One region of the Peribacillus sp. QJM3NY_7 genome, then DNA from elsewhere that is predicted to be linked to it. Evidence: predicted binding sites of a transcription regulator. Region 1 holds the regulator's gene; the other holds the start of a gene.
The links. The regulator NrdR, encoded in region 1, represses ribonucleotide reductase genes. The targets are predictions, from matches to a motif close to AACACNATATATNGTGTT.
Positions count from the first base shown of each region.

Region 2: the regulator NrdR is predicted to act here: its motif matches at 1,377-1,394, upstream of AC0VX1_RS17195 (vitamin B12-dependent ribonucleotide reductase).

Region 1 covers NZ_CM149663.1:3,968,405-3,981,063, forward strand. The annotation lists gene dnaI (primosomal protein DnaI) at 1-551, opposite strand, end outside; gene AC0VX1_RS19005 (replication initiation and membrane attachment family protein) at 538-1,950, opposite strand; gene nrdR (transcriptional regulator NrdR) at 2,015-2,476, opposite strand; gene speD (adenosylmethionine decarboxylase) at 2,746-3,126, opposite strand; gene AC0VX1_RS19020 (glyceraldehyde-3-phosphate dehydrogenase) at 3,482-4,519, opposite strand; gene coaE (dephospho-CoA kinase) at 4,677-5,276, opposite strand; gene ytaF (sporulation membrane protein YtaF) at 5,299-5,931, opposite strand; gene mutM (DNA-formamidopyrimidine glycosylase) at 6,011-6,841, opposite strand; gene polA (DNA polymerase I) at 6,861-9,485, opposite strand; gene hflC (protease modulator HflC) at 9,613-10,545, opposite strand; gene hflK (FtsH protease activity modulator HflK) at 10,542-11,576, opposite strand; gene pnpS (two-component system histidine kinase PnpS) at 11,972-12,659, opposite strand, start outside.
Region 2 covers NZ_CM149663.1:3,597,204-3,609,862, forward strand. The annotation lists gene AC0VX1_RS17195 (vitamin B12-dependent ribonucleotide reductase) at 1-1,226, opposite strand, end outside; gene AC0VX1_RS17200 (lipoate--protein ligase family protein) at 1,614-2,450, opposite strand; gene AC0VX1_RS17205 (rhodanese-like domain-containing protein) at 2,652-3,035, shown strand; gene gcvPB (aminomethyl-transferring glycine dehydrogenase subunit GcvPB) at 3,174-4,631, opposite strand; gene gcvPA (aminomethyl-transferring glycine dehydrogenase subunit GcvPA) at 4,624-5,970, opposite strand; gene gcvT (glycine cleavage system aminomethyltransferase GcvT) at 5,988-7,094, opposite strand; glycine riboswitch at 7,235-7,318, opposite strand; glycine riboswitch at 7,322-7,409, opposite strand; gene AC0VX1_RS17225 (DEAD/DEAH box helicase) at 7,787-9,475, shown strand; gene AC0VX1_RS17230 (YqhG family protein) at 9,453-10,250, shown strand; gene AC0VX1_RS17235 (YqzE family protein) at 10,295-10,480, opposite strand; gene comGG (competence type IV pilus minor pilin ComGG) at 10,596-10,982, opposite strand; gene comGF (competence type IV pilus minor pilin ComGF) at 10,975-11,454, opposite strand; gene AC0VX1_RS17250 (hypothetical protein) at 11,402-11,740, opposite strand; gene comGD (competence type IV pilus minor pilin ComGD) at 11,727-12,170, opposite strand; gene comGC (competence type IV pilus major pilin ComGC) at 12,178-12,489, opposite strand; gene comGB (competence type IV pilus assembly protein ComGB) at 12,567-12,659, opposite strand, start outside.

The DNA of each region.
Region 1 (12,659 bases):
GCGATCGCACCTAATAAGTACGTTTTCCCAACACCGAATTTCCCATATATATACAAGCCTTTTTGCCTTTTACCCGGCTCATATTCCATAATGAACGACATCGCTTTACTTAGGACAGACAAGCGTTTGTTTTCATCATCCGTTTGGGTAAAATCTTCAATGCTGGCCTTTAAAATATCCTTCGGTACATACAGGCTGCGGATCAGCTTTTCCCGTTTCCGCTTTTCATCCTCTGCCAATTTCCTCGGGCAGACTTCATAATGCAGGTTCAGGGCTTTTCCTTGCACCACCAATTTAGGATAATACCCTTGCATCATATTGATGCAGCCATCCAAGCTCGGACATTTATCACACTTATTGCTCTGTGAAGTGAACTCATAAAGCTTCCCCAAGTTTTTATCAATCATTTCCTTCGTGACCGTCGAGCTGTTGGCATTCATGAATAACCGCACTTGTTCGTTTTCAAAAATCTCCTGTTTCAGCTTTTCATAACGCTGTTGAAATTGATTTGTATTGGCCAATTTATTAAGGGACCTATTAATCTTTTCCATCGTTCATTTCACCTCCCGCTTTCCACAGCTTCCATTTCTCCAGAAGTTCGCGTTTTTGGGCATCCAATTCAGGCTGATCCGCATTCTGCTCCTGCTGTGCTTCTTCTTTTTTCTCAAGCCACTCAGGAACCACTTCTTCCCGTATCGCCTTTTTCCGGCTGCCCTTCGCAGCATTCCTGCTTCCTTGAGCCCAGTCCTGATATTTCCTATGTTCATTTTTGGCCAGTTCCATCGCCTCGACGACTGTTGAGACCTTTAGCCGTGCCCAATGGCCTGCCAGCTTTTCCACATAACCTTTCGTGAACTTCATATCCGTTTTGAGCATGACATATTCAATCAAGACATTGACGACACCCGGATTCAGCTTTTGGTTGATCATCACGCCCTCAACCACTTTCAAATCACCGCTTGACGGCTCTGCACCGCCAGACAATTGCATCAGCCGCTCCCTCGGGGAAATCGTCTCCAAATGACGGATTAACTCTTGTTCCTTTGTTTTCGGTTCTTCTTTTTGTGTCCGTTCACGAATTGGCTGCACCCGATTGACAAGGGAAGGCATATCGGCCTGCCGTTCAATCTGGTACCAGTCCCTTGCCGCCTTTCTAAGCAATTCCTCATCAATCTCATCATCCAATGAAACGGCATCCATTACTAGTTTTTGCATTTCCAGCGGATCAATGCCATATAAAAAAGCGAGTTTGGCAATCGTACTTTTTATTTTAGGAGTAAAAGCCTTTTTCGGCACGATCGAGGATTTCATCCCGGCAAATAAAAGGTCAAAATCGAATAAGTCATCAAACCCCGATGGCTCAACGCCTTCCGCCCGATCGATGTATTGCTGTTCAGGCACCGGTTTCCATTCGTTTTTCGCTTCATCCGTTACATATAAAGAGTCCAAATGGTCTGATGAGAATACTTCCGCAAAAGATTTAGTCACACCTTCATATTGATCGGTTAAGATATGGTCATCACAAAAGAACCTCTTTAACCGGTTGAATTGAGCTTTACCGATTTTTTTGTATAAGTAAATATTCAGCATTCCATCCGTGAAAAACTGCTGGGGTGAAAGCGGCGGGTTTAACTCATAAATGAATTCCTTCGTTTCATTTTTCGATTTCTTATATACATTCAACAGGCCGATTCCTTCAAGTAAAAGGCGCGCTTCGTAAATATCACCTAACTTAAGGCCGATGGTATTCATTAATTGATAATGCGAGGAGGTTTCCGACCATAGCCTGTTTTCCTCCAACTCACTCCATAACGTCATATATAGGCTAATGCAGATAGGTCCAATAAGAGGTTGATATAGTCGGGTAAGTATTTTCCGATCATAATCATGAAGCAGCCCCGCAGATGAGACCAAATATGAATCAGCTGGGAGCAATTCTTGCCAATGCATTGACATCTCCATTCAAACCTTTCAAAAGATGTAGTGAAAAAAGAGCCAAAGTGAATCTTCAGCTCTACTTTCTTTCTTTATTTATTAAATCTTTCAGTTCATCAATAAAGACATTGATATCTTTAAATTGTCGATAGACGGATGCGAACCTTACATAGGCAACCTCATCGACTTCTGCCAGCTTGTCCATTACCATTTCGCCGACACTGTCGCTTTTCACTTCCGATATGCCCTGGTTGCGTAGTTCTTTTTCTACATAACTGGTAATTTGCTCTAGTTCTTTCAAGGGAACCGGACGTTTTTCGCAAGCCCTGATTAAGCCACGCAGGATTTTATCACGACTGAACTCTTCACGTGTCCCGCCCTTTTTCACTACAATAAGCGGTGTTTCCTCCACCTTTTCAAATGTCGTGAATCGAAAACCACATGCCTCACATTCACGGCGTCGTCGAATCGATTTACTTTCATCGACTGGCCTGGAATCGAGCACTCTTGTTCCGTTATATTGACATGATGGGCATTTCATCATTATCAGCTCCGTATTTTATGTAGGACTCCCCTATCTAAATGTTCCCCAAGGAATTACTTCTCTATCTTAATCTTATATTAAAAGGAACGGACAGTACAAGTAAAAAGTGTAAGTTCCGGCAGCAGGCACTTTTTGTTCTGCCGTTGAAGCACCGTTGCCAAGGGCATTGTGCTTCAAGGCAATCCTCTCTAATAAAGTGAATCAGACTGCCGATTCATTGCATTAAAAAAGAGATGCACCCATGGCATCTCTGTGTATACATTTTTTTATAGGGCACTTATATTGGCTTTTTTCATTTGTACAGGACCTAATCCACGTGGTAATTCTATGTTTTCACGTGTTTGCGCATTCAAAGCTTCTGCAATATAATCTGCCGCAATATTCGGATCCAAGTTACCGCATGTATAGACATCAATGCTCGCATAGCCGTGTTCTGGAAAACTGTGAATCGTTAAGTGTGATTCAGAAATGATGACAACCCCGCTGACTCCTTGTGGAGCAAATTTGTGAAAGGCAACTTCTCGTACCTCTGCACCTGATTTCAAAGCAGCGTCAACAAAAATCTTTTCAATTAAATCGATATTGTTCAGTTTTTCAAAGTCACAACCCCAAAGTTCAGAAATGACATGTCTACCCATTGTTTCCATAGTGTAAGCTGTTTCCATATTAAGCTTCCCCCTTACAATGATTTAAAAATAAGTTCTGATAACTACCACGGGGGAAAGTTAGTCCAAAGAGGTCCTAACCCTTTAAGTAGCCATCATGCAAACCGTTTTGAAGAAGTTCACGATTCATAGTATATATGGTTTGAATTTTTTTTGCAACTCCAAATTGAATTTTTGGAAAGATAAGCTTTATATGTAATGGGGATATAGCGAAGGTTCCAATGTGGAGCAAATTCCGTCTTTTGTTTATTCAGTGCCATAAAGCAGCCGGGAATTCATGGATCACTGCATGAAAAATAGCCCGCTAAAAAATTTTAGCAGGCTCGGGTTTTTCATTTTATTTTACTGATAATTCGACTTCGGACATTTTTTTCAACTCGGAGCCAACCAATTTTACAAGGTCCACTACACGGTTGGAGTAACCCCACTCATTATCATACCAAGCAAGGACCTTCACTTTCCTGTCCCCGATCATCATCGTTGTCAATCCATCGATGATTGCAGAGTGTGGATTCGTTTTGAAATCACTGGAAACTAAAGGTTCCATCGTGAATTCCATGATTCCTTTGAGTTCATTTTCTGAAGCGTCGATGAAGGCTTGGTTCACTTCTTCAATCGTGACATCACGGTTTAAATCCACAACAAGATCGACTAAAGATACGTTTGGTGTCGGTACTCGTATCGCCATTCCATGAAGTTTGCCTTTTAATTGCGGCAACACTAGCGAGATGGCTTTTGCAGCTCCTGTAGTCGTAGGAATCATGCTTTCCGCAGCGGCACGGGCACGTCTCAAGTCTTTGTGCGGGTTATCGATATTATTTTGATCATTTGTATAAGAATGTATCGTTGTCATTAAACCGTTGTTTATGCCGAATTTTTCATCAAGCACTTTTGCAACAGGTCCAAGGCAGTTCGTTGTACAAGATGCATTGGATATGACGAAATGCTTGTCAATTTCCAGCACCTCCTGATTCACTCCCATTACAATGGTAACGTCTTCATTTTTACCCGGGGCTGATAATATTACTCTTTTTGCTCCTGCGTCTAAATGAAGAGCCGCTTTAGAACGATCATTGAATTTGCCAGTGGCTTCAATTACAATATCTATGTTCATCTCTTTCCAAGGCAATAGCTTTGGATCGCGGTTATTTATTAGTTTTACTTGGCGGCCATTCACTACTATTGAATCATCTTCAGCTATAATGATACCGTCGAATTTACCATGTATCGTATCATATTTTAGTAAGTGTGCTAAAGTTTCAGCTGGATAGCTTGCATTTATGGCAACAATGTCCAAACTCTCGTCTAATATGGCTTTTCGGAAAACCATTCTTCCAATTCTCCCAAATCCGTTAATCGCTATTCTTGAATTCATTGTTCGGACCCTCCAGAAATATTAGTGTTATACTTATTACCTTTCACATGTAATTAGTATAACATAATTCAGAGGAATTGTGCTAATAAAAATGCGGATTGTTTTATTTTTTCAACATAAAAAGAAGAAACCGGGCGGTTTCTTCTTTTTATCATGATTAAATGACATACCATTCGCTAAGTATGACCTTCACTTGCCGCTTCGTTTCATTAATGTCACCATTATTATCGATGACGGCATCCGCTAAGGCCTTTTTATCGGCCAAGGGCATTTGCGAATTGATCCTGGCAAGTGCCTCCGTCTCCGAAAGACCATTCCTATTCATTAATCGCTTCAATTGTACTTGCTCATCCACATAGATCAAAAGCGTCTTATCCACCATGAATGTCAGCTTGCTTTCGAATAGGAGCGGAATATCCATGAACACCGTTTCTTCTCCTGATGATAGTGCCGCTTCCGTTTTCAGCCGCATCCAATTCCTGACGGCAGGATGCACGATACCATTCAACAGCAATCTCTTTTCTTGATCATTAAATATGATCGACCCAAGCTTTACGCGATCTATATTCCCATCCGTCAATAAGATATCTTCTCCAAATGCTTTCACAACTTGGTGATAGGCTTCTTCACCTGGCTCAACGACAGCACGGGAAGCCAGATCTGCATCGACAATCGTGAATCCGAGTTCCTGTAAATAGAGGCTGACAGTGCTTTTCCCACTGGCAATGCCTCCGGTGATTCCGATGATTTGTCCCATAAGCTCCCCCCTTTTAACCTTATCATAATTTGAATAAACCGATGATGATCAATAATACACCTGGGAGAAAGGTCAAATGCTGGACAACTTTATTATTTGAAAGCAATTTTCCGCTTTGAATTCCGCTCCAAATGAAAATCGAACTCATAACAGCGATGCACCCTGCGAGGATGATCGGTGAAATCCCGATCATAGCCGCTCCAACTCCGGCCCCGAACGCATCCAGCGAAAGTGCAAACCCCAGAACAAGCGCTTCAACGCCTGTTATCGTACCTGATTTATCAAAATCGGCATTCAATGGTTTTTGTAAAATATTAATGACTACCCCAAGTGATTTAATTTCAAAATTAAAGATGATCTTTTCATGATATCTATCATCTTTCAAATCCTTTTCAGGCTTAAAATACTGGTATACCATCCAGGCACCAAGAAAAATGAGGATGATGCCGCCTGTTTTTTCAGCCGCCCCGATAGATATGAGCTGACTGATGAATTGTCCGATGACCATCGCTATACCTAAACTCAATGCAGAACAAAATGAGATGACCGCTATTGACCTTAAGGGGATTTTCATCTTCCGCATACCGAATGTCAAACCGACGCCAAATCCGTCAATACTAACTGCAAAAGCGAGAAAAATAATTTGTAGCCACATCGGAATATTACTCCTTCCCTACTCGTTGCTACCCTAGTATATGGAAGGAGCCCATCCGATGTGTTTGAATAAACATGACCTATTTTAGCGGCTGGCATGACGGACAAATATGTGTGCCGCGTCCTGCAACAACCAGTTTTTCAAGTGGCGTGCCGCATGTTTTGCAGTTCTCGCCTTTTCTTCCATAAACATTCAGTTCCAACTGAAACATGCCGATTTGCCCTTGGGAATTAATGTATGAACGAATCGTGCTTCCGCCTTTTTCCACAGCTTCACCTAACGTCGCAATGATTTCAGCATGCAACGTTTCGATTTCCTGCAACGAGAGTGAAGATGCCATTCTCTCCGGATGGATACCGGAACGGAATAACGACTCGTCCACATATATATTCCCAATCCCGACGACAACGGTTTGATCAAGGAGAACGGGCTTGATTTTCCTATTGGTTCTTGCCAACTTCGCACGAAGACCTTCGACAGTAAAATCTTCGGATAACGGTTCAGGCCCTAAGTGCAGCAGGGGCAACTGTTCAAATTCTTCCCCTTTGGCAAATAGATGCATTGTTCCGAATTTCCGGACATCCCTGTACCGAAGTTCACTGCCATCAGTGAAAGTGAAGATCACATGGGTATGCTTATCATACGGCTCTTCTTTTGGATGAACGCCGTATTTCCCTTCCATTCTTAAATGCGAAACCAGCGAATAATCATCCAAGGTGAAAATGAGGAACTTGCCCCGACGGCCTATTGCAGAAATCGTCTGCCCCCTTAAGGCATCCTGAAACTGTTCGACAGGCTCAGGCGCTTTAATGATCTTTGGCCAGAAAACGGACACTTCCTTGATCTCTTTTCCGAGTACGAGCTGCTCTAACGTTCTTCTGACTGTTTCCACTTCTGGAAGTTCTGGCATTGCAATCACCTATCTTTTATTATTTGGCATCAAACCATGTTGGCCCGAAAGCATAATCGACTTTAAGGGGCACGTTCAATTCAATGGCATTTTCCATTTCCTCCGGAACGATCACTTTAAGGATTTCGAGTTCCTCAGGAGGGGTTTCAAAAATCAATTCATCATGAACCTGTAGAAGCATTCTCGTTTTGAGCCCCTCCTTTTTCAGGCGTTTATTCATGTTGATCATGGCAAGCTTGATGATATCAGCGGCACTGCCTTGAATCGGCGTGTTCATCGCTGTCCGTTCGGCAAAACTCCTGATGTTGAAATTCCTGCTTGTTATCTCAGGTATATATCGCCTTCTTTGCATCAGAGTCGTGCTATATCCTTTTTGACGGGCCTCATGTATGCTTTCTTCCATATATTCCTGAACACCTGGAAAGCTTCGTAAATACTTCTCGATGAACTCTCCAGCTTCTTTTCTCGTGATTCCAAGACTTTGCGATAGTCCGTAATCACTTATACCATAAACGATTCCGAAGTTGACCGCTTTGGCATGGCGCCTCATGTTCGAGGTGACTTGATCTGCCGATACATGGAATACGTCCATGGCTGTCCTTGTATGGATGTCCATCCCGGCCTGGAATGCTTCCACCAATCCGCTGTCATTGGCGATATGCGCCAGGACACGTAATTCGATCTGGGAGTAGTCGGCAGCAAAAATGATCCAATCCTTTTCGGAAGGAATGAAGGCCTGCCTGATTTTCCTTCCTTCTTCCAGTCTGATCGGGATATTCTGGAGATTGGGATCTGTAGAACTTAACCGGCCGGTCTGGGTCAATGCTTGGTTGAACCGGGTGTGCACCTTGTCCGTTTTGCCATTGACCACTTTAAGCAATCCTTCAATGTAAGTGGATTGCAGCTTACCAAGCTGGCGATACAGCAGTATTTCCTTAACGATATCATGCTTGCTCTCCAGTTTTTCCAGCACATCGGCTGAAGTCGAATAACCTGTTTTGGTTTTCTTCATGACCGGAAGCTCCAACTTTTCAAACAGGATGGCCCCAAGCTGTTTAGGTGAATTGATATTGAACGCCTCTCCAGCCAATTCGAAAATTCGCGCTTCGATATTTCTTAAGCGAATGGCTAATTCCTGTCCCATGTTTTTCAGTCGGCCTATGTCCACCTTGATTCCCTGCCATTCCATATTTGCCAGGATGATCGACAAGGGCAGCTCCAGTTCCGTAAATAGGTGATACTGCTCGAACTCTTGCAGCTTATCTATCATCGGTTCTTTCAGAGAAAAGATCGCCTTCGATTTTCTGGCGATATGCTCCCTCAATTCCGCTTCCTCAGGTATTTTGCGTTTTGCACCTTTTCCATAAAAAACATCATCTGTTTCAAGCCGGATAGTACCTTGGGTTTTCGTGATTTCTGCGACTTCGTCCACTGACTCTGCCGGATCAAGGATATAGGATGCCAAAAACACATCAAAATCGATGCCTTTTATTTCGACTCCCCGATGACGCAGTGCCACGACCGTACGCTTCGCATCGAAAACCGTTTTCTTTTTTGTTTCATCCTCTGCCCAGGATTTAAATGCATCGGAACTCAGAGCATCCTCTCCATTGAAGTAAAAATGACCTTGTTCATTACTGATGGCGATCCCTATTATGTCGGCTCGATGATAATTATCTTCTAAAATTTCAACATACAAGGCACTTTCATCTGCAAACATTCCTTCTGTCATTTCAGCAGTGTGCACCTCTATCTTCTCCTGTTCAAGCGGTGCGCTTTCCGTTACATCCAATTTATCGAGTAAAGTCGAAAAACCAAGCTCCTTATAGAATGAGATGACCCGATCCTGATCCATGCCAGTGTACTCGGTCTCGTTAACGGAAACTTCAAGCGGCGCTTCCCTCGTTATCGTAGCCAGCTCTTTGCTTAATAAGGCCAGGTCTTTATGTTCTTCAATTTTCTCTTTCAATTTTTGTCCGCTTACCTCATCAATCGACTGCAGAAGGTTTTCAACCGTTTCAAATTGATGCAATAATTTAAGGGCAGTCTTTTCACCAACACCCGGAATACCGGGGATATTGTCGGAGGCATCTCCCATCAGCCCTTTTAAATCAATGATTTGCAAAGGGGATAGACCGTATTTTTCATGTATATGCTTTGGAGTGTATTCCTCAATTTCAGTAATCCCCTTTTTCGTGATGGAAACTGTCGTACTAGGGGAGGATAATTGCGTTAAGTCCTTATCACCGGAAATGACCTTCACTTCAAAACCATCTTTTTCCGCTTGTAAAGACAGCGTACCGATAATATCATCGGCTTCGTAGTTCTCCAGTTCATACCTTTTTATTTGAAAACAATCAAGCAGCTCCCGAATGAAAGGGAATTGCTCGGATAATTCTGGCGGCGTTTTTTGGCGCCCCCCCTTATATTCTTTAAATGATGCATGCCTGAATGTCGTTTTACCCGCATCGAATGCCACAAGTATGTGCGTTGGCTTTTCTTCTTCAAGAATGCGGTTGAGCATCATGGTGAATCCGTACACGGAATTCGTATGGACCCCCTTATCATTATTCAAGAGCGGAAGCGCAAAAAACGCACGGTATGCAATGCTGTTTCCATCTATGAGCACTAGCTTTTTATCCAAATCCGTCTTCCTCCAGTCATACAGGTTTATGTAGATATAGCTTCTATATAAAAACGCAAAAAGCCGTTCATTTTCCTTCTCTATTCTACCATGAGTAGAAGCGGAAAGAAAAATGACGGCATCAAGGTTATTTAGTATTTCCCATCAACAAGCTGGCATAAGGGGAATCAGAAGGCAGAACGATGACCGTTTGATCTCCAATCGTTTTCTTGTAGGATTCAAGAGTCCGGTATAGTTTATAAAATTCGGGGTCTTTGGAAAACGATTTATTATAGATTTTCGCTGCTTCCCCTTCCCCTTCTGCCCTGATCACTTCTGCATCAGCCTCCGCAGTAGAAAGCAGTTCCTTCACTTTCCTATCGGTATCCGCAATGATACGGTTTTTCTTCGCATCACCTTTGGACAGGTATTCTTGCGCTTTCGATTCCCGCTCGGAAATCATCCTCTTGAAGACGGATGCTTCGTTTTCGGAAGGCAGGTCAGTCCGCTTGATCCGGACATCCGTCAAGCTGATTCCATAACTGTCCTTTTGCAGCAAATCGTTGACTTTTTCGGTTATGCGGTCGTTTAAACTTCCCCTGGATGACTTCTCATCATTGATGATCTCATCATAATTCAGCTGGCCCAGCTCTGAACGAACTGCCGAATAGATGAACTCTTCCATTTTCGTTTCGGCATTCTCAAGTGTCCTTGCATTTGTAATCAATTTCTTCGGATCTTCTATTCTCCAAACTGCATAGTTATCGATCAGCATCCGTTTTTTATCTTTCGTATTGATTTCCGCTTCGGAAACATCGGAAGTCATCTGATACTTCGGTAAGGTCATGATACTCTGAATGAATGGCACCTTCGCCTTCAATCCCGGAGTCTTATCGATCCTTACCACCTCACCGAATTGGCGGACGACCTTGTATTCGCCCTCTTTGACGATATAGACATTGGTGAAGATGATTAGCAGCAGCGCGATGAAAATAATCAGGAAAATGCCGATTCTCACATAGCCCCTCCAATGAAAATCCCCTTTTTTCAACTCAGAGAAATCTATTATTTTTCCACTCATTGTTTAGTGCCCCCTTCCCCTGTCGCTTTTTCTTCCGATGCATTCCCTTTTTTCGTTTCTTCTTCAGGTATGGCAGCTTCATCAGTGGCAGGAGTTTTTTTCGTTTCCTCCTTTTCAAGCGAGCGAAGCGGCAAGTACTTCATTGTGTTTCCATCATCATTCATAATATAAATCTCAGCATTCGGCAATACTTCCTCAAGGGTCTCAATAATTAGACGGTCCTTCGTAATCCCCTTATTGCCTTTATACTCACTGAGCAATTTTTCAAAGACCGCTACATCCCCGCGGGCAGCTTCCGTACGGGCAGCTTTATCCCCATTGGCCTGTGAAATGATGGCATCTTTTTCCCCTTCCGCTTCATTCATACGCTTATTTTCATATTTATCCGCTTCGTTAATTTTCGTATTCGCCGTTTCACGGGCATCCGTTACATTGGTAAATGCTTTCCGCACTTCTTCATTCGGTAACTCCACGTCCTGGAGTTTAACCGCAGATATGGAAATCCCAACATCATACTTCTCCATTAGCTGTGACAATAAATCGCGTACATCCGCTTCGATTTGCGCTTTACCAGATGTAAGGGCATCATCGATTTTCGTGCTGCCGATTATGCTCCGTAATGCAGCTGAAGTCGTATCGTATAATATTTTTTCTGGATCTTCTGCATTGTATAGATATTTTGGAGGGTCGGTGATTTTCCACTGAACGACTAGGTCTGCCAGCACAATATTTTCATCACCCGTAATCATTTTGGTCTCACTCGGGTAATCCGTCACCTCTCCATCCTCTTCCTTATATCCAAATTTAAGACTGAATGTTTCTTTGGATAATTTCTCGACCGATTGAATCGGCCAAGGCAGTTTAAAGTGAAGTCCTGGTTCCGTTATCGTCTCCTCCACTTTACCAAACGTCATTATGACAGCTTGATCGGATTCATCAACCGTGTACCAGGTCGATATCGCAACTACACCCAAAATTAAAATAAGAAAGACAAGTCCTGTAATTGTATATATCCTTTTTAAGCTAACGATATGTATCACCCCTTCTTTGCAGTTATATCTTATTTACGCAAGAAAGGGCCTAAAGTTTCATAAAAATCAAATATTTTCCTAGAAATATAGGATAGAGGAATGGTATCCAGGGAATATAGCCAAAATTAAAAGACAGAGACCATGTCTCTGCCTAAGTTTTAAGGTTTGTACGATTTGAACGTTGATTGCAACTTAGACGCTATTCCTACAGGAGTTTTGTCTACCTGTTCCAATCATCTTGTTTTAAAATTTTGGTTGAACTTCTAAATAATCAAACAGAGACTATGTCTCTGTCAATGTTTAACTCCTTGGATGAGGGGTTGTACAACCATTGTACCCCTGCATTATGAAGTCCGTTTTAAGGAATTGTAAAGGACATGTAAATAAAATGCCCGCTACATTTTCCCTTTTAAGCTTTTATTTAAAGTGACTGTAAAAGTCGTCCCGGTTCCAGGTGTGCTTTCCACGTTGATTTTACCTTTATGGACTTCTATTATATGCTTGACGATTGCCAGTCCAATGCCCGTTCCTCCTGAATCGCGGCTCCTCGCCTTATCGATCCGGTAGAACCGTTCAAAGATCCTTGGCAGTTCTTTTTCTTCGATGCCGATCCCGTTGTCTTGAACTGTAATATCGACAGTCTGTTCATTTTCAATGATGTCAACGGTGACCCTGCCGCCATTTGGTGTATAGGTCAATGCGTTCGTAATCAAATTGATGAAAACCTGTTTGATCCTGTCAGATTCCCCTTCAATGAAAACTGGTTCCGGGGATGTTTTAATTTCAAGGGATACTTCTTTTTCCCTCAGCTTGCCTATAAGCATCTCTTGTATTTCGCCAAGCACTTTCGTAATATCCACGACCCCTGCGTTTAAAACGAATTCCTGCTGCTCCATTTTGGATAAATTCAGCAGCTCCTGAATGAGTTCTTGCAGCCGGTCACTTTCTTTCAAGATAATCGATAAAAAGTGCTTTAAGGTTTTTTCATCTTTTAAGGCTCCATCCAACAATGTTTCAGAGAAGCCTTTAATGGAAGTGATCGGAGTCCTCAATTCATGGGACACATTGGCCACGAAATCCTTC
Region 2 (12,659 bases), 370 kb from region 1:
TCATTGTAAATGGCCATTTCTTCGGCATTATAGCTTTCAACATCAGGAAAACGTAATTCATATTCCGCATCTTGTTCAGCCGCTTCCATAAATTCCTTGGTCAGGCAAATGGAGATATTGGCTCCAGTCAAGAAATCCGAATTATGGACACTGTATGTTCCGCCTGTACGGATCTTTTCCTCTGCATCCCTAATGATTTTCTCGCTGAACCCGCCTTGGCCAGGAATCTCCTTATAATTGATGATCCCTTGATACATAGCCGTTTCCTGTTCCGTGTGCGGCGTGAATTTCAATTTATCCGTGGCATATTTCTTGATGGCTTCATCTTTGGTGTTTTCCACTAGGTAACGCAAAATCCTTGGATTTTGCATTTTGGAAATGATGAACTCTGCAATATCGGGATGCCAATCAGCAAGCATGATCATTTGCGCGCCTCGTCTGCTGCCGCCCTGTTCAACAAGATGCGTCAGTTTTGCAATATCGTCAAGCCATGACACTGACCCCGAGGATTTTCCATTGACCCCTTTTGCCAGAGTGTTTCTTGGACGCAGTGTCGATCCGTTCGTACCCACTCCGCCGCCGCGGCTCATGATTTCCATCACTTGTTTCCTATGTTCTGAAATACCTTCACGTGAATCCGGTACGAATGGCATTACATAGCAGTTGAAATAAGTAACATCCGTATTGGAACCTGCACCGTATAATACTCGGCCTGCCGGGACGAAATTAAGGTTCTTTAATTCTTCATAGAATTTATTGAACCATTCCGTTCTTTTTTCTTCCGTGGTTTCCACTGATGCCAATCCCGTTGCATTACGTTTCGCAATTTGTTCATAGTATATTTCAAGAGGCTTTTCGATTATATCCAACGGACGGTTTACAATTCCCGTCTCAACTTCTTCCGGATTATCCAATACGCCACGGAATTCTTCATCCACCAATACCTTGGCTTTTTTGGTTTCCCAATCAATTTCAACGATGTAACCGAGACCCCTTGCCGGGAATTTCGGATCTTCCTTAATCGTCAACACGACGAAATCGCCTGCCGAGAGTGTGATTTTTTCAGTATCCTTAAAAGAATAGCGGTCAAGCATGACTAGACGGGACACTCCCTTATGCGCCATTTTCATATCAGCAGTTACAGGGTGAACCTGGGGAAATAAAGAAATATCCTTATTCAACCTTTCTAGATCAACCTTTAAAGCTTCTTTTATTACAACCGACATAATTCCCTCTCCTTTATATGTTTCATGATCCGTTCTTGCTGCCGCAAAAATCCTTATGTAGCCTTACATGTCCGTTTCGCTTAACAAGTACCCTAAATTTATCATAGCGAAACTCAAAAATCAACATATAGTGTCGTATTAAATATTTCAACTACTATATATTGTGTTTGTTTTGAATAACTTTTAATTTTGTCAAACGTTAAATCAATTAATATAGTTAGCAAAAGGGAGGAAAATGTCGATTTATAATAATTTTTCATCAGATTTCAATTAATTTGGACCTTGCTTTTTCCCCATCCCTTTTAGGGCTTATCCCTGCAAGGAATGTGTTATTCGGTCAAACAAATCTGAAAAAACTTTTTATTATCCACTCTAATTATGCTTACTCTATCTCATGAAATTCCATTCATCGCTTTCATATTTGCTTTCTGCAATTGCCTTCACTTCCAGCAATTGCTTTTCAGTGAGGACATATGGCTCTAAATCGACCGAAAGTCCTTCGGCAAAACCTTTTTCGAAAGCTTCTTTCGCTTCAGGGATGGTTATCTTTCTCCCGGCAATATCATTCATGGCCACAGCTTTGTTTTTTAAGTTTTTTTGCATTCTCTCTTTAACCCTGTCATTTGAGAATTTAAATACGCTAAAGAGCTTATCATCATCAAGCTCAAGCAAAATGGACCCGTGCTGAAGGATGACGCCTTTTTGCCTGGTTTGAGCGCTGCCAGCGACCTTCCTGCCCTCAACGACCAGTTCATACCAGCTAGGTGCATCAAAGCAGACGGAAGACCTGGGCGATTTTAAAGCCGCTTTTTCCTGTTCGCTCCGAGGCACGGCAAAATAAGCATCCAATCCAAGATTCCTGAACCCCATCAATATTCCTTCAGAAATGACACGATAAGCTTCAGTAACGGTGGTTGGCATTCCCGGATAGGATTCTGGAACGATTACACTATAAGTCAATTCATGTTCGTGCAGTACCGCTCGTCCTCCTGTCGGCCTGCGAACAAAACCAAGGCCCTGCCTTTTGACCTCTTCCAGATCAATCTCCGCTTCTGCCTTTTGAAAATAACCGATCGACAATGTCGCTGGATCCCAGCCGTAAAAGCGTATGATCGGCGGAATTTCCCCTTTGCTTTGCCAGTTTAACAGGGCTTCGTCCAGCGCCATATTAAAAGCCGGTGAACAATACCCCGAATCTATAAAACCCCATTTTTCTTTAGTCATCCTTACCCCTCGTTTCGATAGACGTTTTTCAATCCCCCACAAAAAACTCACATGTAGTAGTTTAACAGACTTTAACACTCTAAAAAAGAAAGTGCTATCAAGTCATGAAGAATTTGATGAAAATTCTTTTTGATTATTGGGTAAAGCAATTATATAATAAAGATTGTCTGTATTCGTTAAGGTAGAAGGGAGTTTTTATGTTTGGAAATATTATATACTCTGCTCATCATCCTCGGAGTGGTTATTGCGTATTCACTTTTTAATTGGTACCGCCAGCGTAAAATCGTTAAAACACTAACACAGGACGAATTTATCGCCAACTACAGAAAAGTGCAGCTAATTGATGTGCGGGAACCGAATGATTTCGAAAATGGTCATATCTTAGGCGCAAGAAACATCCCTATGACTCAAATGAAAACCCGCTTGGTCGAAATTAGGCCGGACAAGCCTGTATATTTGTACGCTCAAAGCGAAATCATCAGCGGCAGAGCTGCAGCCATGCTATACAAAAAGGGCTACAGGGAACTTTTTCACTTAAAGGGCGGTTTCAAGATGTGGACCGGGAAAATCAAAGCAAAGAAATAAGACCCATCTCGGCATGGGCTCTTTTTAATTCCATAGCTCAAGTAAAAGAAAGTCAACAGTTGGACTTTAATGGAATCTTACATAAACATGAAAAATCCCCGCCGGAAGGCAGGGATTTTTTTCGTGTAAGCTACTAATCTAGGCTTGATAACGCAAAATGGGTTTTCTTGCAGCAAGTGTTTCATCAAGCCGCTTTATTACGGTTGTATGCGGAGCTTCCTGAACGATTTCCGGGGTTTCTTCCGCTTCCTTGGCAATCTGGATCATCGCGTCGATGAACGCATCCAGCGTTTCTTTTGACTCGGTTTCAGTCGGTTCTATCATCATTCCTTCTTCCACGTTCAACGGGAAGTAAATGGTTGGAGGATGATACCCGAAATCCAGCAATCTTTTAGCTATATCGAGCGTCCTTACCCCCAATTTCTTTTGCCGGCGTCCGCTTAATACGAATTCATGCTTACAATGACGATTATATGGTAAGTCAAAATAAGGTTCCAACTTGCGCATCATATAATTGGCATTGATGACCGCGTTCTCTGTGACGGCTTTAAGGCCATCAGGACCCATTGAACGGATGTACGTATATGCCCTCACGTTTATTCCGAAATTACCATAATAAGGTTTTACCCTGCCAATGGATTGCGGACGATCATAATCAAGGACGAATTGCTCGCCTTGCTTGACTATAAGAGGTTTAGGCAAGTAAGGAATCAAGTCGGACTTCACACCTACAGGACCAGAACCCGGGCCGCCGCCTCCATGCGGGCCTGTGAATGTTTTATGGAGATTTAAATGAACCACATCAAAGCCCATGTCACCCGGTCGTGCTTTTGATAGGACTGCATTCAGATTCGCTCCATCATAATAAAGCTTCCCACCTGCATCATGGACAAGTTGTGCCATTTCCAAAATATTTTCTTCAAACAATCCCAATGTATTGGGGTTCGTCAGCATCAAGGCCGCCGTATCAGGTCCGACAACACGTTTTAAATCTTCAAGGTCGACTAACCCATTTTCATCGGACTTCACCGTAATCGTTTCTAGTCCGGCAACAGTGGCAGAGGCAGGATTCGTACCATGGGCCGAATCAGGTACAATCACTTTCGTCCGTTCTGTATCGCCATTCGCTTCGTGAAAAGCGCGAATCATCATCAATCCTGTCCATTCACCGTGGGCACCTGCTGCAGGCTGTAATGTCACTTGGTCCATCCCGGTGATTTCCGTTAAGTGTTCCTGCAAATCAAATAATAGTCCCAATGCTCCTTGTACAGTAGCGGGATCTTGATATGGATGGATATGGGCAAAACCGTTGAAACGTGCCACATTTTCATTTATTTTCGGATTATATTTCATCGTGCATGAACCCAGCGGATAAAAACCCGAATCCACCCCATGATTCCGTTTGGAAAGTGCAGTATAGTGACGCATGATATCCAGTTCGGACACCTCAGGAAGCTTTGCCTCTTCTTCACGGATGTAGTCGGCAGGAAGAATTTCTTCGAGCGGAATAGTTGCAACATCCATTTCTGGCAGACTGTACCCGATCCGGCCGGAAGTACTGATTTCAAAAATGAGTGATTGATCTTGATTATTCATGTTGATCCCCCAATTCCTGCGCAAGTGCATCAATTTCTTCTTTTGTTCTTAGTTCAGTTACCGCAACCAGCATATGGTCTTTCAATTCAGGATAAACCGTCCCTAAATCGAAGCCGCCGATCATCCCTTTTTCAAAAAGGTTTTTATTGACCTCTGAAAACGGAGCAGGCAGTTTAATGACAAATTCATTAAACGAAGGACCGTCGAATATCACTTCCACCCCTTTTGCCATAATTGCTTTTTTTGCATAATGTGCTTTTTGAATATTTTGCACGGCCATTTCTTTGACACCCTTTTTCCCAAGCGCGGTCATTGCAACAGAAGCGGCCAAGGCATTCAAAGCTTGATTGGAACAAATGTTGGATGTGGCTTTGTCACGGCGAATGTGCTGTTCACGAGCTTGAAGCGTCAGGACAAACCCTCTTTTTCCATTCTCATCGACCGTTTGACCGACGAGTCTGCCCGGAACTTTCCGTACAAGTTTATTAGTAACCGCAAAATATCCACAATGAGGGCCACCGAATGCCGCTGGAATGCCGAATGGCTGAGCATCCCCCGTTACGATATCTGCACCGAGTGCACCAGGGGATGTCAAAGCTCCCAATGCAAGCGGATTACTGGAAACGATAAACATGGACTTGACGTCATGAATGATTTCTTCCATTTCTTTCAATGGCTCGATCCGGCCAAAAAAGTTCGGGTATTGCACGATCACTCCTGCAATGTCATCATTCGCCAATTCCCTTAAAGCAGCTAAGTCCGTCACACCGTCTTTATGAGGAATTTCGATCACTTCCACGCGTTGCCCTTTTGCATATGTCTTCACAACTTCTCTTGATTCAGGATGAACGGTTCCTGAAATGAGAATCTTCTTCCGCCTTGTCTGTCCTGAAGCAAGCATCGCTGCTTCAGCCAGCGCCGTCCCGCCGTCATACATGGAGGAGTTAGCCACATCCATACCCGTCAATTCACATATCATCGTTTGATATTCAAAGATTGCTTGAAGCTCGCCCTGTGAAATTTCAGGCTGATACGGTGTATACGCCGTATAAAACTCAGAACGGGAAAGAACATGATCGACGATGACCGGCGCATAATGGTCATAGACACCCGCACCAAGGAAGGAAGCATAATTTTTAAGGTCCGCATTCTTTGCAGCAAGCCTTGATAATTCTTTCATTAATGCAGGTTCCGATTTAGCAGGCTTGATATCGTATTCTCCTTGAAAACGAACGCTTTCAGGGATATCATTGAAAAGTTCTTCAGCAGCGGATACCCCTATCGCTTCCAGCATTTCTTGTTTATCTTGCTCTGTCATGGGTAAATAACGATGTTTCATCTAATGACCATTCCCCTCTATTTACGTGGTTTTTTATAAAAAGGTGTTTGTATTATAACGGCTTTCAAACGTTTGGAACGGATTTCCACTTCGACTTCCGCATCCAGCACCGAAAATTCCTTATCGATAAGTACCAATCCAACGTTTTTCTTCAATGTTGGCGATTGGGTACCAGTCGTGACCTCGCCAATGACTTCATCACCGCTGTAGACCTTATACCCATGACGTGGAATGCCACGGTCAATCATTTCAATTCCCACAAGCTTCCGGGGAGCCCCTTTCTCCTTTTGCTCAGCAAGAACGGCTTTCCCGAAAAAATCAACTTCCTTATCCACTTTTACTGCAAAACCAATCCCGGCTTCTATCGGGGTGATGTCCGCCGAAAGCTCCTGCCCATACAGCGGCAGTTTCGCTTCAAAACGCAGGGTATCACGAGCGCCTAAACCAATTGGCTGAACCCCCTCTTCCTTACCGGCATCCATAATCGCCTTCCAAAGGGCAGGGCCATTTTTACTGTCGCTATATATTTCAAAACCATCTTCACCAGTGTATCCAGTACGGGATACCAGCGTGGAGATACCGTTAATCATGACATTATCCTTGAACCTGAAAAATCCAATTTCACTTAAGTCAGTACTTCCGGATAGTTTTTGTAATATCTTCTCTGCAGCTGGTCCTTGAAGTGCCAGCTGTGTATAGTCACTTGATACATTCGTAATTTGGGCATCTTCCGTTAAATTCGCTTGAAGCCAATTGAAATCTTTTTCTGTATTCGCTGCATTGACCACGAGCAGATAGTCGTCCTCAGCCCTTTTATACACGATAAGATCATCAACCGTGCCTCCGTTTTCATAACACATGGCGGTATATTGGGCCCCGCCCTGTTGCAGCTTTGATATATCATTTGTCAGCATCTTCTGTAAAAAGGAAAGGCTCCCAGGCCCCTTAACATCGACTTCCCCCATATGGGAAACATCAAATAACCCCGCTTTTGTCCGTACGGCTTCATGTTCATCCTTTATACCCGAAAATTGGACAGGAAGTTCCCAGCCGCCAAAATCAATCGTTTTACCTCCATATTCACGATAAACCTCAAATAGTGGTGTTCTGTTTAAATTGGTCAAAACATGACCCCCTTCAGATTTTTTTAAAAATTAATTGGCTTCATTATCAAAAGCTTCTTGTCATTACGCATCAGATACATCCTGATTCATGATGTGAAAAAAGCACAAAAAAGGACAGAGAAAGCCCGTTTGAGCTTTTTCTCTGTCCTGAAACCTGAAAGTTTACCTATGTAATAGGTTTTCCCCTTTGGTGGCCGTCCCATAACGGGCGGCGCTCTCCAGAGTTGCGTCCAATAAGAGTTCTTTTGCCTGAGAGATTCACTGCTAAGTTTGCTCCTTCGGCGCTACATCCGTAGTCTCTCCCCTTATCTTCACCCGCATATAAATGGTCTACCATTGAAAGGAAACGAATAAGTTCCAAGCATCGGTAAAACCTTTTAGCATAAATGGGATGCATTCTCTGCCAATTCTCCTAAAACTTCAGAAACCGTTTGACTGATCTCCTTCAGTAATCTTGGATAAATTAGGAGCCTATAGCCCATACTAAGAAAACGCGAACTGCAAAATCGATGTACAAACATTCTTTGTAGCGTTTGGAAATTGGAATTTTCTAAATATACTTATATCCTACCCTAAGAAACTTATCTCTGCAATATTTTTTGAAAAAGAAATATTTTTCTTACTTCACATATGAAATGTTCGGGTTTTGACCTTATATTAAGGAAATTATGATTTAAGAGGGAGTTATTTCTATGAAAATCAATATATCCTTCAATTCTGAATGGAATGACGAGTTTCTGCAAAAGATGGAAAATGACGGTCCATGGGGAAATTGGGAGCTTTATAAGTTGGCGGTTCAAATGGAGGAAAACCTTATCATCCCTGATTTCGAAGGTTTACAGGCCCCAAAGCATCTTCCTCAGCTAACCCCGCTTCCCCATCAATTGGAAGCGGCGAAGCAAGTAGTGGAAAAGATGAATGGAAAAGCCATTTTGGCTGATGAGGTAGGGCTGGGAAAAACAATTGAAGCAGGCTTGATCCTAAAAGAGTATATGATTAGGGGCCTTGTAAAAAAAGTATTGATCCTTGTTCCGGCTTCCCTTGTCACACAATGGGCATTTGAATTGAATACCAAGTTTCATATTCCGGCAGTCGTTCAGAGAAAAAGTTATGTCTGGGACTCCTGTGATGTGGTCATTTCATCCATTGATACAGCGAAACGCGCTCCACATCGAGATATCATCTTTACTCAGGAATATGACTTCATCATTATTGATGAAGCTCATAAACTTAAAAATAATAAGACGAAGAACTATGAATTCGTCCAAAATCTGAAAAAGAAATTTTGTTTACTCCTGACAGCCACTCCGATTCAAAATAAAGTCGAGGAGATATTCCACCTCGTTTCGTTATTGAAACCGGGCCACTTGGGAAATGCTTCGCTCTTTTCGGAAAAGTATAAAGGGAAAGGCCGGAACATAACTGAAGATGAACACCTAAAGGAACTGGTCAATACTGTCATGATTCGAAACCGGCGGGCCGATACTGGCATTGAATGGACAAAACGGCATGTGGAAACCATCACCATTGAATTTTCTCCAACGGAACAAGCATTGTATGATGCTGTTTCCAAATTCAAGCCAATTTCGGATGGATCAAAAGGAAGCGCCTTTTCGGCTCTCACTCTCCAAAGGGAAGCATGCAGCAGCAGAGAGGCTGTCTTTTATACATTAAAGAATATGAGGGATAAATACGATCAGCCTTCCCCTGATTTTTTGGCAAAGCTTGATGATTTATTTACTAAAGTGAATGAAACGGTCCAGAACTCAAAGGCTGAAAAAGCTTTGGAACTGATCAAGAAAATAGATGACAAAGTGATTATCTTTACGGAATATAGGGCGACTCAACTATATCTCCAATGGTACCTACAGCAGAATGGAATTTCTTCTGTTCCTTTCCGAGGCGGTTTTAAGCGCGGAAAGAAAGACTGGATGCGTGAATTATTCCAAAAGAACATTCAGGTATTAATCGCAACAGAAGCTGGCGGGGAAGGGATAAACCTTCAGTTTTGCCATCACTTGATTAATTTTGACCTGCCCTGGAACCCAATGAGGCTTGAACAGAGAATTGGAAGGATTCACCGCCTTGGTCAGGAAGAAGATGTGATGATTTATAACTTTGCCACGAAAAATACAGTTGAAGAACATATACTGAAGTTACTATACGAAAAAATAAATTTATTTGAAAAAGTAATCGGTGAATTGGATGATATTTTAACCAAACTGGATATTAACAACATTGAAGAATATTTAATTGATGTGGTCGGCGAGTCCAAAACCGAAGGTGAAATGAAAGTCAAGATGGATAATTTTTCATCGTTGATCCAATTCGCTCAATCAATGAAGGAAGGTGAGGTTCATGCAGCAACGGGAAATTCATGATTTTTTAATCACTTTCTTTAAAGCCAATGATTGTGAAATACTGGATAATGCACCAACCCACCTTACAGTGCAATTGACGATTGAGATGGATAAAGAATTAATGAACAGACCCTTTTATTGGCATTATCTAGAAAAAACAGGAGGTGTTCCGAACCCGGCACAAATCACTTTCATTACCGATCCAGAACAAGCTCCATCCGATTTAAAGGGAGAAATGATTCATTTCGGCTCCCCTCGTCTTCACCAGATTATTCAATCAACCAAAAAGCTGGCAGGGTATACTAGACTTTTTGAGAATACGCCTCCATCAAAAGGCAGAAATAATCCTTTGTTTCCTTGGCTGACCCTGAATGTGAAAATATCCTATCAATGCGACCGCAAAAAAGATACTTTCATGTCAATCGGACTGAATTTAATCTCGGGTGAAATAATGGAAGGGTTTCACCATCGGGTTTTACCGATTAACGTCACCCCGAAAATACCGGATTACTCCTTTACGCTTTCACCTCTGATCATGCCCAAGAGTGGATTGGCAAGACTTGATACATACATCAGAACCAGTTTCGAGGATGATGACCATTCCTGGGCGGAGGAAGCAATGCTGCGCTGGCAGAATGACTTGAATTTATTGGAGCATTTTTACAAGGATATGGACGAAAAAAGTGAGAGCTATTATACCGAAAAAGAAGCACTAAAAGCACAATATGAACCCAACATCAGAATTTCCATCATCAACGGAGGATTATTTTACCTTTCAGATAGGGCTTTGGGATAAGGAAAGAACAAAAAAACAGATGTCCCAAGTTCAGGACATCTGTTTTACTTTTTGATCGTTTTCCTTATAAACATCGACAAAGCAAAAGGGACAATGCCAAACCAATGTGACATACCCTGGTTTTTATCCTCTTTTCTGTGAAGGCGTTTTTCTTTTCGTTCTTTTTTCGTCAGATTGAAATACTCGACAAGCTGCTGCGTCAGATATTTAATATAAGCGTTTGTAGACATATAAAATCATCACCCTACGCAAAGTATGTCCGGTTTACGCTTTTTTTATTCCTTTCCTTGCTCCCTTCACCGTAAACCTCTCGCGTTCCCTAATAAAATGGTGTTGATTTTACTATTACACAGCTTGCCTCTCCAACCATTCTTTCACTTCCCCCGCTTCTTTATCGTATTGAATGATGACCCTGCCCTCTCGATCATTTTTAGTTTTGGAAGAAAACTCGATATAGACGTAAGGACCTTCTTGCTTCATTAAGGAATATCGCACCACACCATTGGGATATGATATTTCCCCCTGGATGATTTTCGGAATCTCTTCGCCCCACTCTGCCGTCACATCCTTGATGGCTAGATGGACAAGATGGTCGGCCACAAGCGACTCTTCCACTTCTTTATAAAACTTTTTATCAATGATAAACTGGTCGATCATTAGTATCGTGAACATGATGAAAACACTCGCCACAATCATGACCATCGGGAAAACGACTCCTTTTTGATTATTCATCAATTTTCGTATCATTCCTAAAGAAAGGATGAAATCTTCGACTGAAAGTAGTCCCTGCTTTATCCGTTATATTTATAACAATGACACTGCCATCCTTATTGACCTGGAATTCCGAAATGTTCTGCAAGATGACCTCATGCCCCATACCATCCACTCGTCTTCGGACCTTATCTTCATATTGTTCCAGCGATGCTAATTGTTCACCTGAAAGCAAATATAATTTATTTCCCATTACATCTTGTGCTTTGGAACTCCGGACCTCCTGCTTCACTTGCATGGTAAAGACCTCCCACTCCTTAGGATGCAATTTATCAACGGACCTCATCTGGGTGTGAATGATCGAGAAGAGCTGCAGAACGAAAAGCGACGTCGTCATTAAAATCAATAAAGAAAAAAGCAATTCGATCATCGTAAAGCCATCATTTTTTCGCAGCATCACAAATGGATTCCCAATTACCCGTTTCATGTTCATAGCGTACACACCCTTTAATCATTCCCGGGAAATCCCCATGGTCCTTCCAAAACAATTCAAAGCTTCTTTTTTTGTAAATGATCTCCTGACCAACTGCTTGAATCTCCCCATCCATGAACGCCGTCAATCTTTCATATAATAAATGGTGGGCTTCGGTCCTTACGGGAATATCTTTCCGCTGCGTCAATACCTCTTCAAGAATTGGTAAAATGGCAAGGGCCAGTAATATACAAATAGAAAATGCGGCCATCAGCTCAAGGTAGACGTACCCTTTACAATTTCTCAATCCGGAACCTCCCTTTACCGATATTGAGGACCAGCTTGTACTTTCCCTTTGAGGTATCAATCATAATCGTTCCGGCTTTGGATGCATTTCCATATTGATTAAAATGAAAGCTGAACCCCAAAGTGCCGCTTAAAAACTGGATATCCTCTGGTATACTTCTCTCTAAAACGATCCCCTCCTTATAAGACGAAACGGTATAAATCTTTTCGGTATTATCAATATGGAGGTAAATCAAGCTCTTATGACTGATGGCATACTGTTGAGCATAGAAAAGATCTTCATGAAATTGTGAAAGAAAAAGCCTATTTTCCATTCCTTTAGTGAAGCTGGGATATAGATTAGGACCAATGGAAATTAGGAGTACAAAAATAGCGAGGACAATAAGGGTTTCAGATAGTGTATACCCACCATCGGAATTCCGTATATTCACTTCTCTCCTACTCAACGACCGTTATCATTCCTTTACTATCCAAACTAATTTCATCCCCATTAGGGCAGGATGTCTGTTTGAGATAGCCTTGACTTTCCAATTCACCGATACTTCCGGGCAGTTTAGCATTATCGATTTCATAAGCCTGCACCTGTGCTTGGGCCATCTTAACGAAAGCTTCACATCCTTTAGACTGGATTGTGGATTGGTTTTTCGTGATATTGGGGATTGTTATAATCAAAAGGATGGATATCACCAGTAAAACAATAAGCATTTCTATTAGGGTAAAACCACGTTCATTCATCACTTTCTTCAACATATCATCATGCTCCTAAAAGCATCTGAATACCAGATGACCTTCGGGCATTTTCACCTCCGGAATACAAAAATGAAATCCTATAAACCTTCGAGCAGTGAGAACATCGGCAGCAAAACCGCCAAATAAATGGACACGATCAAAAGACCTATCAGTGAAAACATTAGAGGCTG